2 regions of the Paenibacillus sp. PK4536 genome follow, and region 2 is predicted to be linked to the other one. Evidence: riboswitches for the same ligand, from Rfam matches in the RefSeq annotation. Region 2 holds a riboswitch; the other holds the start of a gene.
The links. Region 2 has a riboswitch for glycine ahead of sdaAB (L-serine ammonia-lyase, iron-sulfur-dependent subunit beta). Riboswitches for the same ligand answer to the same signal wherever they lie in the genome.

Region 1 (7,412 bases), 180 kb from region 2:
TACGTCTATTCATAATATGACAGTTTCTAAAGAAATTGATTATGCTATACAATCGATTACCAAAGCTACAGCAAGTCAGTACGATGAAATCGAACAGGGAACTATTTCTATTCGTAAGATAGCTACTGTAATTGAGAATACAGATCAACATGCACAGCATCTGGAAAAACTAAGTACATTGATTGGTCAACGTCAACAATCTGGTGAACAAGCAGTTATTTATTTGCAAAATCATATGCAATCATTTGCAAGCTTGTCTGATCAAGTCTCTGTCAATTTAAATCATTTGATTACAGAAGTGAATGGTATTGTTAACATGTCTGTTCTTATTCAAGAGATTTCTAAACAGACAGGATTATTAGCACTTAATGCTTCTATAGAGGCTGCTCGCGCAGGAGAACATGGTAAAGGATTTGCTGTAGTAGCTTCTGAAGTTGGCAAATTGTCAGATCAGTCCAAAGAAGCAACTACTCAAATACAAGATATTTTGAATCGTATTATTTCTTCTACTACGCTGACCAAAGAAGTGATGAATGCTTCGCAGATTGCTTTAAATGATCAATCACAAAGTGTTGATAATACAAGCGGTGCTTTTATAGAAATTGGTCAATCCATTCAAGAAATGAACAGTCTTATTGTAAGCATGAAGGATATGACGACTCAATTGAATATTAGCAAAGAACATATTATCGACTTTATTCAATCTGCTTCAACGACCACAGAAGAAACAGCTGCTGGCTCACAGGAAGTACTTGCCAGTGTAGAAAATCAAATCAAAATGTCACAACAAGTAACAGACAATATAGGATTACTAACTGAAAATATTAAAGAGTTAAACGTTATGGTTGATCGCTTTAAAGTATAAATAATTAGTTAATGGACTCAAAATAGTAGATGGATAGAGACTTATATGGATAATTAAGTTAGAAAAATGAGTATATCAATGATTATTCATCTTATAAAAAAATCATCCCATCGACTTGATCAGAATAGAAAAGTCGGTGGGATGATTGGTATGTTGCTATTTAATTACAAGCACAGTTTAATACTGGCTTACGAGCAGCTGTTGTTTCGTCCAAGCGTCTTACTGCTGTTCCATAAGGAGCATTTAGTAGCAATTCTGGATTGTCTTTCGCTTCACCAGCGATCTGAATCATGGTATCAATAAAAGCATCCAGTGTTTCTTTGCTTTCTGTTTCTGTAGGTTCGATCATAATACATTCTTCTACATTTAGCGGGAAGTAAACTGTAGGCGGATGGTACCCGAAATCAAGTAATCGTTTGGCAACATCCAGTGTACGAATACCGTACTGTTTGAGCCCTTTACCGGACATCACAAATTCATGCTTACATACGCTTGTATATGGCATTTCATAATGATCTTTAAGACGGTGCATCATATAGTTCGCATTCAGAACGGCACATTCAGACACTCGGCGCAGACCTTCAGGTCCATAACTACGAATATACGTATACGCACGTACAAGAATACCAAAGTTACCATAGTATGCTTTGACACGACCGATCGAGTCAGGAGAACCACTACGTAAAGTAAAGGTACCATCTTCTAATTTTTCAACAACCGGTTCAGGTAAGAAAGGAAGCAATCTGCTTTTCACACCGACAGGACCTGCACCCGGGCCGCCACCACCATGAGGTGTACTCATTGTTTTGTGTAAATTCAAATGAACCACATCAAAGCCCATATCACCCGGACGTGTAATCCCCATAATCGCATTGGAGTTAGCACCATCATAGTACAACAATCCACCAGCTTCATGAACGATCTGAGCCACTTCACTGATTTGCTTTTCAAAAAGACCCAGTGTATTCGGGTTTGTTAACATGAGAGCAGCCGTATCTGATCCAACTGCCGCACGAAGGGCATCCAGATCGACTAGACCTTCTGGAGTTGAAGGAATCGTGATCGTTTGGAATCCAGCTACTGTTGCACTTGCAGGATTCGTACCGTGAGAAGAATCGGGTACGATAACTTTGGTACGGTGTTCACCACGTTTTTCATGATACGCACGAATCATCATTAGACCTGTCCATTCTCCATGAGCACCGGCAGCAGGTTGAAGAGTGACGGCATCCATGCCTGTTAGAGCAGCAAGGTCATTTTGCAAAGTATGCATCAGTTCCAGTGCCCCTTGAATACTTTGTTGTGGTTGATAAGGATGAATCTTCGCAAACCCTGCATAACGAGCTACATCTTCATTGACTTTAGGATTGTATTTCATCGTACAAGAACCCAGCGGATAGAAGCCATTATCTACGCCAAAGTTACGACGGGACAATTCTGTATAATGACGAATTACATCAACTTCATATACTTCAGGTAAAGCAGGTTCTTCTTTACGAAGCATTTCTTGCGGAATCAATTGAGAGACTTCGACACGAGGAACATCGCAATCCGGTAAAGAATAACCGATTCGACCCGGTTGACTCAATTCAAAAATCAAAGCTTTTTCAGTAACAACAGCGCCTTGTACAGAAGTAACGGTCTCATGGACTACAGTTTCGTTTGTCATAGGATTGCCTCCAGTTCAGTTGCCAATAGATCTATCTCTGCTTTGGTACGTTTCTCTGTGACTGCGAACAAGATATGACCGGACAATTCAGGATAAGATAGGCTTAGATCATAACCACCAATCATGCCTTTAGCTAACAGTTGAGTATTAACATCAGCGACTGAAGTGCCTTCTGGTAAAGCCAGTACAAATTCATTGAAAAAAGGAGATCGGAACGCTAATTTGACATTAGGGATAGAAGATAAAGTTTGAGCAGCATAATGAGCTTTTTGCACATTCAGATCAGCTACATCCACCATACCTTGTCTACCCATGACAGATAGATATACCGATGCACACAGCGCAAGCAATGCCTGATTGGAACAAATATTTGATGTCGCTTTGTCACGACGGATATGTTGCTCACGAGTCTGCAACGTCAATACAAAACCACGTTTACCATCAATATCTTTGGTCTGACCTACGATTCGTCCAGGCATACGACGCATAAGCGGTTGAGCCACAGCGAAGAATCCACAAGTTGGCCCACCAAGCGACATCGAAATGCCAAGCGGCTGTGCATCACCAACAACGATATCAGCTCCAAGTTTACCAGGAGATTCGAGTAGTCCCAGTGAAATAGGATTCGTACTCACTACCAATAAAGCACCTTTGGCATGAGCAAGATCGGCAACTGCTTGAATCGCTTCAATACCACCGAAAAAGTTAGGGGATTGGACAAGCACAACAGCGGTCTGCTCATCAATCGCTTCAGTGAGCACCCCAATATCTGTGACTCCATCGCCATAAGGCACTTCAACTACATCCAGATTAAGACCACGAGCATAACTGCGAACGACTCCGCGTGATTCAGGATGGATCGTAGAAAGAGCAATAATCTTTTTGCGTCCTGTAGCTGATGCTGCAAGAGAAGCTGCTTCGGCAAGTGCTGTTGCGCCATCATACATACTTGCATTGGCTACAGCCATTCCTGTCAGTTCACAGATATAGGACTGAAATTCAAAGATCGCTTGTAATTCACCTTGACTGATCTCTGGTTGATATGGAGTATACGCTGTATAAAATTCAGAACGAGAAATTACATGATTAATCACAGATGGCAAATGGTGATCATACAATCCTGCACCCAGAAAGCTAGTGTACCGATCTGTATCTGCATTTTGCCCTGCAAGACTAGACATATGACGAGTCAGTGTATATTCATCCAGCATTTCAGACATAGGCATGGTGCCTTGATAACGAAGAGATGCCGGAATATCTGTAAATAAATCCTCTATCGAAGAAGCACCAACAACCTCTAACATCTCTGCTTCATTCTGTGGGGTCATTGGAATATAACGATGCGATTTCATAAAGGTAGACTCCTTTGGGGCAACATATCAGTCGCCTTGTAATTTTATTTAGTGACAGAAGATGCTCGTTTGTAGAAAGGTGCTTTCACCACTTCAGCTTTGAGCATTTTACCGCGAATCTCAAGTTCTATCGGTGTTCCTAGAGCAGCACTGTCAGCTTCAATTAAAGCAAGTCCAAGATTACGCTTAAGTGTAGGAGATTGAGTTCCTGTCGTCACTTCGCCGATTTGTCGACCGTTCTGGTAGACAGGATAGTGCGGGCGAGGAATACCACGGTCGATCATTTCTACACCCACTAATTTACGAGACAATCCTTTTTCTTTTTGCGCGACTAGAGCTTCTTTGCCTGTGAAATGTTCTTTGTCCAACTTTACAAAATAGCCAAGTCCCGCTTCGAGTGGAGAAATATCTGCCGACAGCTCTTGACCATACAGAGGAAGACGAGCTTCAAAGCGAAGCGTATCCCGTGCACCCAGTCCACAAGGAATCAAGCCAAGCGGTTCACCTGCTTGCAATAGCTTTTCCCAGATGAGAGGAGCATCTGTTGCAGATACATATAGTTCATAACCATCTTCACCGGTGTAACCTGTACGAGAGATGAGCGCATGAACACCAAAAATCTCAGCTTTTTCGATAAAAGAAAATCCTGCCAGTTCAGCATAACGATCGCTTTGTGTAGCCGCTTGTAAAATAGCAACCGCTTGAGGACCTTGTAAAGCAATCAAAGCGGTTTGTTCTGAAATGTTCTCAAGAGTGACATTGGCAGGCAAAGACTGCTTCATCCAATCGATATCCTTATCAATATTCGAGGCATTGATCACGAGCATATAATGTTCTTCGCCCAGACGATATACCAATAGATCATCGACTACACCACCTGTTGGATAGCACATTAATGTATATTGGGCTTGTCCATCTTGCAAGCGAGAAGCATCGTTAGTTAATAATTGTTGCAAATAGGCAAGGGAACCTTCACCTGAAATGATCACTTCACCCATATGAGAAACATCAAATAATCCAGCTTGTTCACGAACCGCTTCATGTTCTTTTTGAATTCCTGTAAATTGAACAGGCAATTCCCAACCGCCAAAATCGATACAGCGTGGGGAACCGGATTGAGCATAAAGAGGAAAAATCGGCGTACGCTTCAGTTCTGTTGTCATGATCGTCACCTCATCGAATTAGTTTGTAGCGAAAAATCGCATATATCATTTTTTGTGAAAAAAGAATAAAATCATCCGAAAAAGCTCAACAAAAAAGACAGAGAGAAAAGGAAATAAGCAGGTACTATACCTGAAATATTTCTTTTTCTCCCTGTCCTTGATACCTGAGAGTTACCTTGTGCTCAATAGCTTATAAGCAACAAGTTTCCCCTTGGGTGATTGGTTGTTATCATTCGGATATTCGTCGGTGACCGAATGATGCCAATTCTCTCCAGAGCTGCGTCCGGTACAGGTCCCTTTTACCTGAGAGATTCACCATTACTGGCTTACTCCTTCGGCGCTGTCATGGTTCTGAACAGTCTCTCCCTGTACTTTCATTCGCTACATATGATGTTATGTATTTCCGAACATTAAGTATTGAAACAGTGATGAATGTATGTATATTATATTAATACTTGATTCAAAAAGCAATGTCAAGAGTATTGACAGTATAATCTGCCTTGCTATACGCTTGTGTGCATGAAGACATTACAACCATGAACCGGAGGAATGAACAATGAGTGAGATTAAAGATCAATTGCTGTATAGTGCAGAACATGAATGGGTAGAGCGTATTAGTGATGATACGGTTCGTATCGGTATTACTGATTTTGCTCAACATCAGCTAGGAGATATCGTATTTGTTGAATTGCCACAAGCAGGTGCAGAAGTTGCTTCTGAAGCTGTAATCGGCACGATTGAATCGGTCAAAACAGTATCTGATCTTTTTAGCCCGGTGACAGGTACGATCACTAATTTTAATCCTGAATTGGAAACAGAACCTGAACTGGTGAACTCTGATCCTTACGGACGTGGCTGGATGGTTGAAGTTAAAGTCAGTGGTGACCTAGATAGTGCATTATCAAACCTTTTGAGTGCAGAAGCTTATGCTGAACACGCCCAAGACTAACTCATAATACTGTCAATCTATACAAAAGAAGGATATAAAATCTATTTATATGTATTGTAACAAGAACAAGACTGAAAACCTAGATGGGGATCAGTCTTTTTTTGTTATGTATATTTTTGATACAGGTAATTAAAGTGCACAATAACGACATTCTTTTTTATTTTAGGTTGGAGGAATCTTCATAATACGATAGAATGATTAAATAAAGCAAAAATAGAATTTTTTTACATAGATCTAATAATGAATGTACACTGCGACATGTACAACATACCTATTTTATTGATGATTACCTCTGGAGGGGAGATTGTTGTCTAAATATCTATATCGTTTATTTCTGATTATGGTGATATTGGGATCGTTACCTGTACTGGTAATCGGGATATTTTCTTATACGTTGGCGGCAGGTGATGTCGAGCAGAAAGTGCAAGACGGTAATGCACAATTATTAAATGAAACTCAATTACGTGTAGATCAAGTACTCAAAACATTGCAGTTGTCTGCTGTACAATATGTCAATTCGCCGTTTGTTACGGAAACGATGAAGCAACCTTTGCAATCGGGAGACTTTGAAAAAATACGTAATTTGACGACCGGATTTAATAATTTGCAAACGATTACATCGCTAGATCAGATACGTTTAATTAACTTTGAGCATAACTGGGTAGTCTCAGGAACATCATTCAGTCAAGTATCTGATGCAGAAGATCAAAGTGTGCTTCGATCATACCGACACAATCGAAATAGCATGTTCTGGGTAACCGATACTTCAATAGCGAATAACGGATATACGTCAAATATAGATATGATCTCAGAAGAGGAATTGGACTCAGGATCGCCTAAAAAGGAAACAAAAGTAACCAGTATGGTGTTCAAAATTCCACTATTACCTTCGACCGGTGAACCACGCGGATTGTTAGTCTTGGATATTGCCAATGATGAAATTGATAATTGGGTCACCAGCAGTACACGTCTGGGACAAATATATGTGTTTGATCAATACCAACAAGAATTTCTAGATAACGGTCAGAGTACACAATATCCTGGATTACAAAATGAAGTGTTTGCTCATGTTCATCAAGGGGAACGTCAAGGATTTTTTAATTGGAAAAGTGAAGGTGAAGAAGTGGGAGTGACTTATTCTTCATCGACACTGAACGGATGGGTATATGTGTCTGTCGTATCTATAGGACAGATTACGTCCCAGACAAGAAAAATAGCAGTATTAACGATTAGTGTCTGTGTAGCGATGTTATTGTTAACTGCACTGTTGGCTTTTCTCAGCAGTCGTCGTATGTATTCTCCTGTGTCTAAATTAATGCAGTTATTAGGTGCCAGTGACTCTGTAGATTATACCGGACGGCTCAAGGCAGAAGAGCCATCCACAGATACAGGGTATAGACGATTATGGTTAGGT
Region 2 (7,412 bases):
TGATCGAGAGATGGCAGGAGTCGTACTTTGTTATGGATATTCCACTAAATCATAATTATCGATTACTTTTAAAATTGACAGCGGCGTTTTATTTAGAACGTATTTATATATTTTATATTCAGAGTATTATTACGATTCTGATCGTTATTGGTATTGCGATTTTGTTAGCACGACCGATTAGTCGCAAAATTACCAAACCTTTACTGGAATTAGCCAAAGCGTCTAACAATATTCCACGTAAATTGGTTAAAGATACGCCTATTGATTGGCCTAACAGCAATATTTCCGAATTTCATGCGTTGATCGAGAACTTCAAATTGGTATCGCTTGTGTTGGAGAATCAGTTTTTGCAAATTCAACGGGATAAAGAAAATCTAGAAATTCGTGTAGTCGAACGTACTTTTGATCTCGCTGAAAGTGAATCACAGAAAAGGGCTATTCTCAAATATGCGATTAACGGTATTATTTCAACCGATCATCAGATGAAAATCACAGAATTTAACCCTGCGGCAGAGCAGATGTTCAAGTACAGTCGTGAACAGGTCATTGGCAGGCCTTTATCAGATCTATTGGTTATCGACACAAGTCAGCAGGAAGACTCCAATCATTCTATTACAGCGATACGTTCGGATGATACGCCTTTTCAGGTGGAACTGACACGGAGTGAAATTTTGGCAGAAGAATCTTCTTTTCAGACTTTCTTTGTACATGATTTAACCCAGCAGGAAAAAGAACGTGCACAGCGCCATGAGCATGAACGTCAATTAGAAGCACTTAATGATCGCTTGCGAGAAGAGCAGGGTGTAGCTGAAAAGCAGAAAAGTATTACAGGGAATCTACTTGAATCGGTACAAGAAGGTATTGTGATGTGTGATTCGAAAGGAATCATTTCTTTTATCAATCCTACGATGTTATCGCTATTCAAAATCAAAGATTATACCGGCTACTCGGTACAGCAATTGTTACATCATATTGAAGATCAACTGATTGAAGGCACATCATCATGGATTGAAAAGTTAGAACAATTCTTAAATGGTGAACCTCATTGGAATCAAGGCGAGCTTGTATTGCTGAAAAATGAAAAGATTTTATCGCTTTATGTCACTCCAGTGACCGATACCGTGCAACAGATTGAACATGGTGTTATTCTTGTTTTTCGGGATCGTACAGAAGAAGAACAGGTCAAACAAATGCAAAATGAGTTAATTAGTGTCGTTTCTCATGAGTTGCGTACTCCTTTGTCAGCGATGATGGGATATATCGAAATGTTAATGATCTATCAGGATATGTCGATTGAGAAAAGACATACTTTTATAGAAACGATTCATCAAGAAGGGCAACGATTGTCTCATTTGTTAGATGATTTCCTCGATATTCAGCGCATCGAAGCAGATCATGCCGAATATCATATGACGTATATTCCTTTATATGAACTGTTACAAGGAATCTGTCATCAATGGAATCCAGATTCGAGAGATCGTATTATTCTTCATCATGAAGGGGTCGATGAAGTCTTTATTACTGGTGATCATCATCGTTTAATTCAAGTTTTTCAGAATCTAATCAGTAATGCGCTTAAATATTCATCTGCTGAATCGCTTGTTCATATTGTGATTGAAGAATTACCTCATCAGATTCGTGTATCTATAGAAGATTCAGGAATAGGTATTCCTGTTGAAGATCAAGCTCGTATTTTCCAAAAATTTTTCCGAGCAAGTTCTGCGTCTGAACATCAAATCAAAGGAACGGGGCTTGGATTATATATTACGCAACGAATTGTTAACGATCATAAGGGTGAATTAAGTTTTGTATCGAGACCGAATGAAGGTTCTGTCTTTTCTGTTCTTTTACCGAAGCCCAAAAAGAATGATTCTGCACATTCTATCGAATAATACGTTGTCATCTGTTTCATTGTTCTGTCTGCTAGGGTACTTACAATAGGAAAACAGATAACGTTGTGAGTATCAAAAAACAGTTATCTAGTACAAACACATTCTGAAATATGGAGGTTTATCCACATGGCAGAAACAAAATTAGTAGGTAAAGTAGCAGCAGTAACAGGTGGCGGATCAGGAATAGGTAAAGCATCAGCGATACGATTTGCGGCAGAAGGTGCTGTTGTATATATGTTAGATCGTACGCCTGAAAATGCAGAAGAAACCAAAGCCGAAATTGAAAAAGCTGGCGGAAAAGCATATGTGATTGAGTGCGATATTTCCAAACCAGAAATGATTGAAAGTGCTATGAAACAAGTAGTGGCTGAAGCAGGTCAATTGGATATTGTATTTGCGAATGCAGGAATCAATGGTAGCAAAGCCCCTATTGAAACATTAGAAATAGATGATTGGAATCAAACGGTAGAGATTAATTTACGAGGCACATTTGCAACTGTAAAATACGCTATCCCTCATTTGAAAGAAAAGGGCGGTAGTATTATTATTACAAGTTCAATCAATGGTAATCGTGTATTCTCTAATGTAGGATTCTCTGCATATGCTTCAACCAAAGCAGCGCAAGTAGCATTTATGAAAATGGCGGCGCTAGAACTTGCACGCTATAAAATCAGAGTTAATGCGGTCTGTCCGGGAGCGATCGATACCGAAATCGACGACAATACGTATCCAAGTGACGATCTAAAAGAAGTCGAAATTCCAATGGAATTCCCAGAAGGCGATCATCCGCTTAAAGGCGAACCTGGTAAAATCGAAGAAGTGGCTAATCTAGTGCTATTCTTGGCTTCTAGTGAAGCTTCACATGTAACAGGTACAGAGATATTTGTAGATGGCGCAGAATCGTTATTACGAGGATAGTTGTATCTACAAGTATAGATAGATAAATGATACTATGCTAGTCCTATCAAAGTCCTTTTTCGAGCATATCGGGAAAGGACTTTGTTGTCTTTATGCACAAAAGTATCCTTTTTCAAATCAATCAATTGACAGTGTCAGGTGTGCTGAATTAAGCTAAAGGTATCGAACGTATTCACGTGATTTAACTAATAACGAACCATTCAAATAAATAACTGCACATGAAGATAGAGGGAGAGTCTGTGGATGTATGTGATCCACCACCGAAGGAGCAAGTTAATCATTTGGCGATGATTGATTAATCTCTCAGGTACCCGAACCGCTATCGGATGCAACTCTGGAGAGAGCATACCAGCCACCCAAGGAGTACAACCGATACGATTCGGTCCAAACTCTCAGGTAACGAGGACAGAGGAATAAGCCACGCGCGGGCTATTCCCTGTCTTTTTTTGTGCGCGCATATTTTGGTGATAAGGGAGAAGAGGAATTTATGCGTTTTAAAAATGTATTCAATATTATAGGGCCGGCGATGGTAGGACCGTCTAGTTCACATACAGCAGGAGCAGCTCGTCTAGGAAGAGCGGCTCGTCATTTTTTAGGAGTATGCCCTGAGCATGTAAAGATTGTTTTGTATGGTTCGTTTGCAGAAACGTACTGGGGACATGGTACAGATCTAGCACTTGTCGGTGGTCTGCTTGATTATGATACCGATGATGATCGCTTACCAGATGCAGCAGAAGAAGCCGATCGTCAAGGGATAACGATTTCTTTTGATAAAGGCACAGGCAATTATCCGCATCCTAACTTTGTGCGAATTATTGTACAGCATGGAACAGAAACAGCTGAAGTAGCAGGTGCTTCGATCGGTGGCGGAAATATTGAGATTCATGAATTAAATGGATTCGATGTACGAGGCTCTGGTCAGTATCCGATGCTTGCTGTAGAACACACGGATAGTAAAGGTGTACTGGCTGATATTACACGCACACTTAGTGATGCGGAACTCAATATTGGATTTATGGATGTGGATCGCAAAGCTCGTAGTGGTGAAGCGATGACTGTTATCGAATTGGATACTGCGCCTGATCCGCATGTGTTGAATCGTATTTTACAATTGCCTTATGTAACTCGTGCGGCTGTTATAGACTTGAAGTAAATGAAAGACAAAGGAGAGTATAGAATATGCAATTTCGCACGTTAAAAGATATTGTTCGGTTATGTGAAGAACGTTCACTCACGATTGCGGAACTGATGATTGAAGAACAAGTAAAAGAAACAGGGGTTAGTGAACCTGAAGTGATCCAGCAGATGGCAGATTATTATCAAGTGATGAAAGAAGCAGTACATCGCGGAATTACAGAAGATACCGTTTCACGAAGCGGTCTAACGGGCGGAGATGCACGCCGTGTGCATGAGTATATGTTAAGTGGAGAAACTTCTTCAGGCAGTGATGCTACTCGTGCGATGGCGTATGCGCTAGCTGTATCTGAAGTCAATGCTTCGATGGGTCGTATTATTGCTACACCAACCGCAGGCTCATGTGGCATTATTCCTGGCGTATTTGTCAGTTCGCAAGAACGTTTTGGTTGGGATGATGCTCATATGGTTCTAGGACTATTTGCAGCAGGAGCGATCGGTTATGTGATTGCCAACAATTCTTCGATCTCAGGCGCAGAAGGTGGATGTCAGGCAGAAGTCGGTTCAGCAATTGGGATGGCAGCAGGAGCGATGGTCGAGATGCGTAAAGGTACACCCGAGCAAGCTATGCATGCTGTAGGATTGGCTCTCAAAAATACACTGGGATTAATCTGTGATCCGGTCGCTGGACTTGTCGAAATTCCTTGTATTGTTCGTAACGGATTAGGTGCAGTGAATGCGTTAGCAGCGGCAGATATGGGACTTGCTGGAGTGCGTAGCGCTATTCCATCAGATGAAGTGGTCGATGTGATGTTACAAGTCGGACGTTCTATGCCAAGTGAGCATCGTGAGACGGCCCGCGGAGGATTAGCACAGACACCAACCGGACGCAAAATTACTGAAGAATTAAGACGTAGAAGACAAGAAAATAAAAATTAACTTCCTCGCATGAACTATTTGAAGTGAAATGAAGAAAGTCGTTTATAATAAAACGACTTTTTTCGATTTTTCTTCAAACCTTTCCTTAATATTCCGATAAATTGTTGTATAATTCGATATATACGTAAATAAATTAGTAGTATAGTTGCTCAACTTTTACCCTAGATTAAATATATTTACTTACTTAGATGGGTCTAAAGTATGAATTTAATTTCAAATTATAGGTTCATAAGATGTGTTTGGAGGTGAATACAACGTTATAGCTTGTTTGAGATAGAACAGGTTATAACTAATTATATGATATCCAAAGCGGGGTCAACACATATGAAGCAATATATAGCTTGTTTGTTGATTGTATTGCTGTTCTGTACTAATGCCACCGATATATCAGCGATGAGCAAAGAAGCCTTTACAGATATTAGACAATCTTATGCTGTTGATGCTATTACGTCATTGTCGGCACAAGGAGTCATTACAGGCTATCAGGATGGCAGCTTTCAGCCGAGACGCTCTATTTCTAGACAAGAATGGGCAAGTGTATTTGTTAAAAGCTTAAATTGGACATCAGAACCTGGAACGGTACTCCCTTTTACCGATGTATCACCTTGGGCAGTTCCTTATGTTAGTGCTTTATATCAGTATGATATTACCAAAGGAATCAGTGCTACCGAATTTGGTGTAAAGCAACCGATTAGTCGTCAAGATGTCGCTGTCTGGTATGCTCGTTATCTTGGCTTGACTGATCAGCAACAGGTGACGAATGTATCAACGTTTGAAGATCAAGCCGATATTTCAGATTATGCGAAATCTAGTGTGTGGTTAATGGAGCAATTAGGACTGATGCAAGGCAATGAGCAGCATCATTTTGCACCCAAGCAACCTGTACAACGTCAAGCGGCTATTTTGGTAGCCTATCGGGTACTGCAATCAGGAGATAACTTACAGGAGCGTGCACAGCAGTTGTTAGCAAGCCGCTCTACAGAGGCAACTCCACCTGTACTGACTCCCGAGCGTCCACCTGTAATAATAGAAAAAGATCATTCTGAACCAACGTCTGGATCAAATTCTGTAGATAGTACGCCTGAACTGACAGGTAGCCGGGCAAATCCTAAAGACAAAGACCATGATCGCAACAACCCTAGTCCTGATCCAGAAGTGCCTGTGCCGCCCGTCGCACCTCCTGTGTTGCCTCCAGTGGAACCTTCATTTGTATTTGATCGGGTGAATATAGAAGCGCCTGTACTGTGGAATGATCCTGCAACATATAGTGCATATCGACTGTCGTTTTATTTCTGGTATCAGGGTCAGAAGATTGCTTTACCTGAACGGGTCTCATCCGATCTGACATACCAATTTGAAGATCCATTAAATATATTTGATACACAGGGCAAAATTATTCATCCTGAACATATTCCAGCCACAGGCGGATTAATTCCTGTTCAACTTCATATTGTCTCACCACAAGCGAAGCTTGATCTTAAGATCGAGACCCTGATAATGGTGACAATCAAAGCACCACCAGTGACTCCACCTGTTGAAGAACCGGAATACAAGCCAGATTATGTGATTCGTTCTGTCTATCTGGACACATATACGTTAGATCAATCGGTATCGATTAAGCCAGATTCATGGCGTATCGAGTATGTGCTCCAAGATGTATATGGTCAACCGATTGCTTCTGAACATTTGCCAGCCGATCTTCATATTCGATTTGAAAATAATACGGGTATTATTGATGAGCAAGGACGGATTATCAATGTGCATAATATCCCACCGGTAGGTAGCACAATTCCTGTCCAAATCAGTGTGACATCACCTTCGACTAGCGTATATCTCCATAAAGAATTTGAGTTGAACGTAGTGGCTGGTGAGCGTAGAAAACAATATTTTGCAGTATCCGTGATGTTAGAAGGTGGATCAGGTTCATCAACTACCCTAGCTGAAATGCAGCAGATGCGGAGTATGCTTGCTCAGATTGATCCGAATGTACATCTGACATGGGCAATTGATAACAATTTTGTTTTTCAAGAAAGCAATCGTCCTCAATTGCATCAAGTCTTACAGTATGTTGATCTGTATGGAGATGAAGTCGGTATTTTGTCTGGTTATCCGAACAATCACTATACGTTAGCACAGTGGGGCAATGAGATGAATGAGTGGTTGTATATGTATCGCTATAATGCTATGAATACATTGCATGAATCAGGTACAGTCGGACAACCATCGGTATTTGAAAGTATTCCAGCGGCATATCGTCCAACTTCATTATCTAGCTTTGCTGTCAATCCCGAGCAAGTGACATGGCTCAAAGATCATTTTGAGATTACATCCTATATGGGCTGGGCAGCGACGCAATATAATGTAAATCAATTATTTGGAGAAGGTTCGCCATTGATGCCTTACTGGTCGAATGAGCATAATCCATTGGTGCCTGCACAGGGAAGTTTAGATAATAGTGGAGCCGTCTTTATGAATCCAGTAACAATCGATCCTATCGGTTCACGTTATGTAGAAAAGTCTTCCCGGTGG

Region 1: linked by a shared signal. The riboswitch ahead of gcvT (glycine cleavage system aminomethyltransferase GcvT) and the one ahead of sdaAB (L-serine ammonia-lyase, iron-sulfur-dependent subunit beta) in region 2 are both predicted to bind glycine.

What each region holds. Positions count from the first base shown of each region.
Region 1 covers NZ_CP126313.1:4,963,835-4,971,246, reverse strand. Annotated here, with positions in the region: gene PO903_RS21965 (methyl-accepting chemotaxis protein) at 1-865, shown strand, start outside; gene gcvPB (aminomethyl-transferring glycine dehydrogenase subunit GcvPB) at 1,026-2,534, opposite strand; gene gcvPA (aminomethyl-transferring glycine dehydrogenase subunit GcvPA) at 2,531-3,886, opposite strand; gene gcvT (glycine cleavage system aminomethyltransferase GcvT) at 3,931-5,049, opposite strand; glycine riboswitch at 5,330-5,427, opposite strand; gene gcvH (glycine cleavage system protein GcvH) at 5,606-5,998, shown strand; gene PO903_RS21940 (helix-turn-helix domain-containing protein) at 6,306-7,412, shown strand, end outside.
Region 2 covers NZ_CP126313.1:4,783,938-4,791,349, reverse strand. Annotated here, with positions in the region: gene PO903_RS21190 (PAS domain-containing sensor histidine kinase) at 1-1,892, shown strand, start outside; gene PO903_RS21185 (SDR family oxidoreductase) at 2,019-2,810, shown strand; glycine riboswitch at 3,029-3,139, shown strand; glycine riboswitch at 3,143-3,221, shown strand; gene sdaAB (L-serine ammonia-lyase, iron-sulfur-dependent subunit beta) at 3,298-3,963, shown strand; gene sdaAA (L-serine ammonia-lyase, iron-sulfur-dependent, subunit alpha) at 3,990-4,883, shown strand; gene PO903_RS21170 (DUF3863 domain-containing protein) at 5,208-7,412, shown strand, end outside.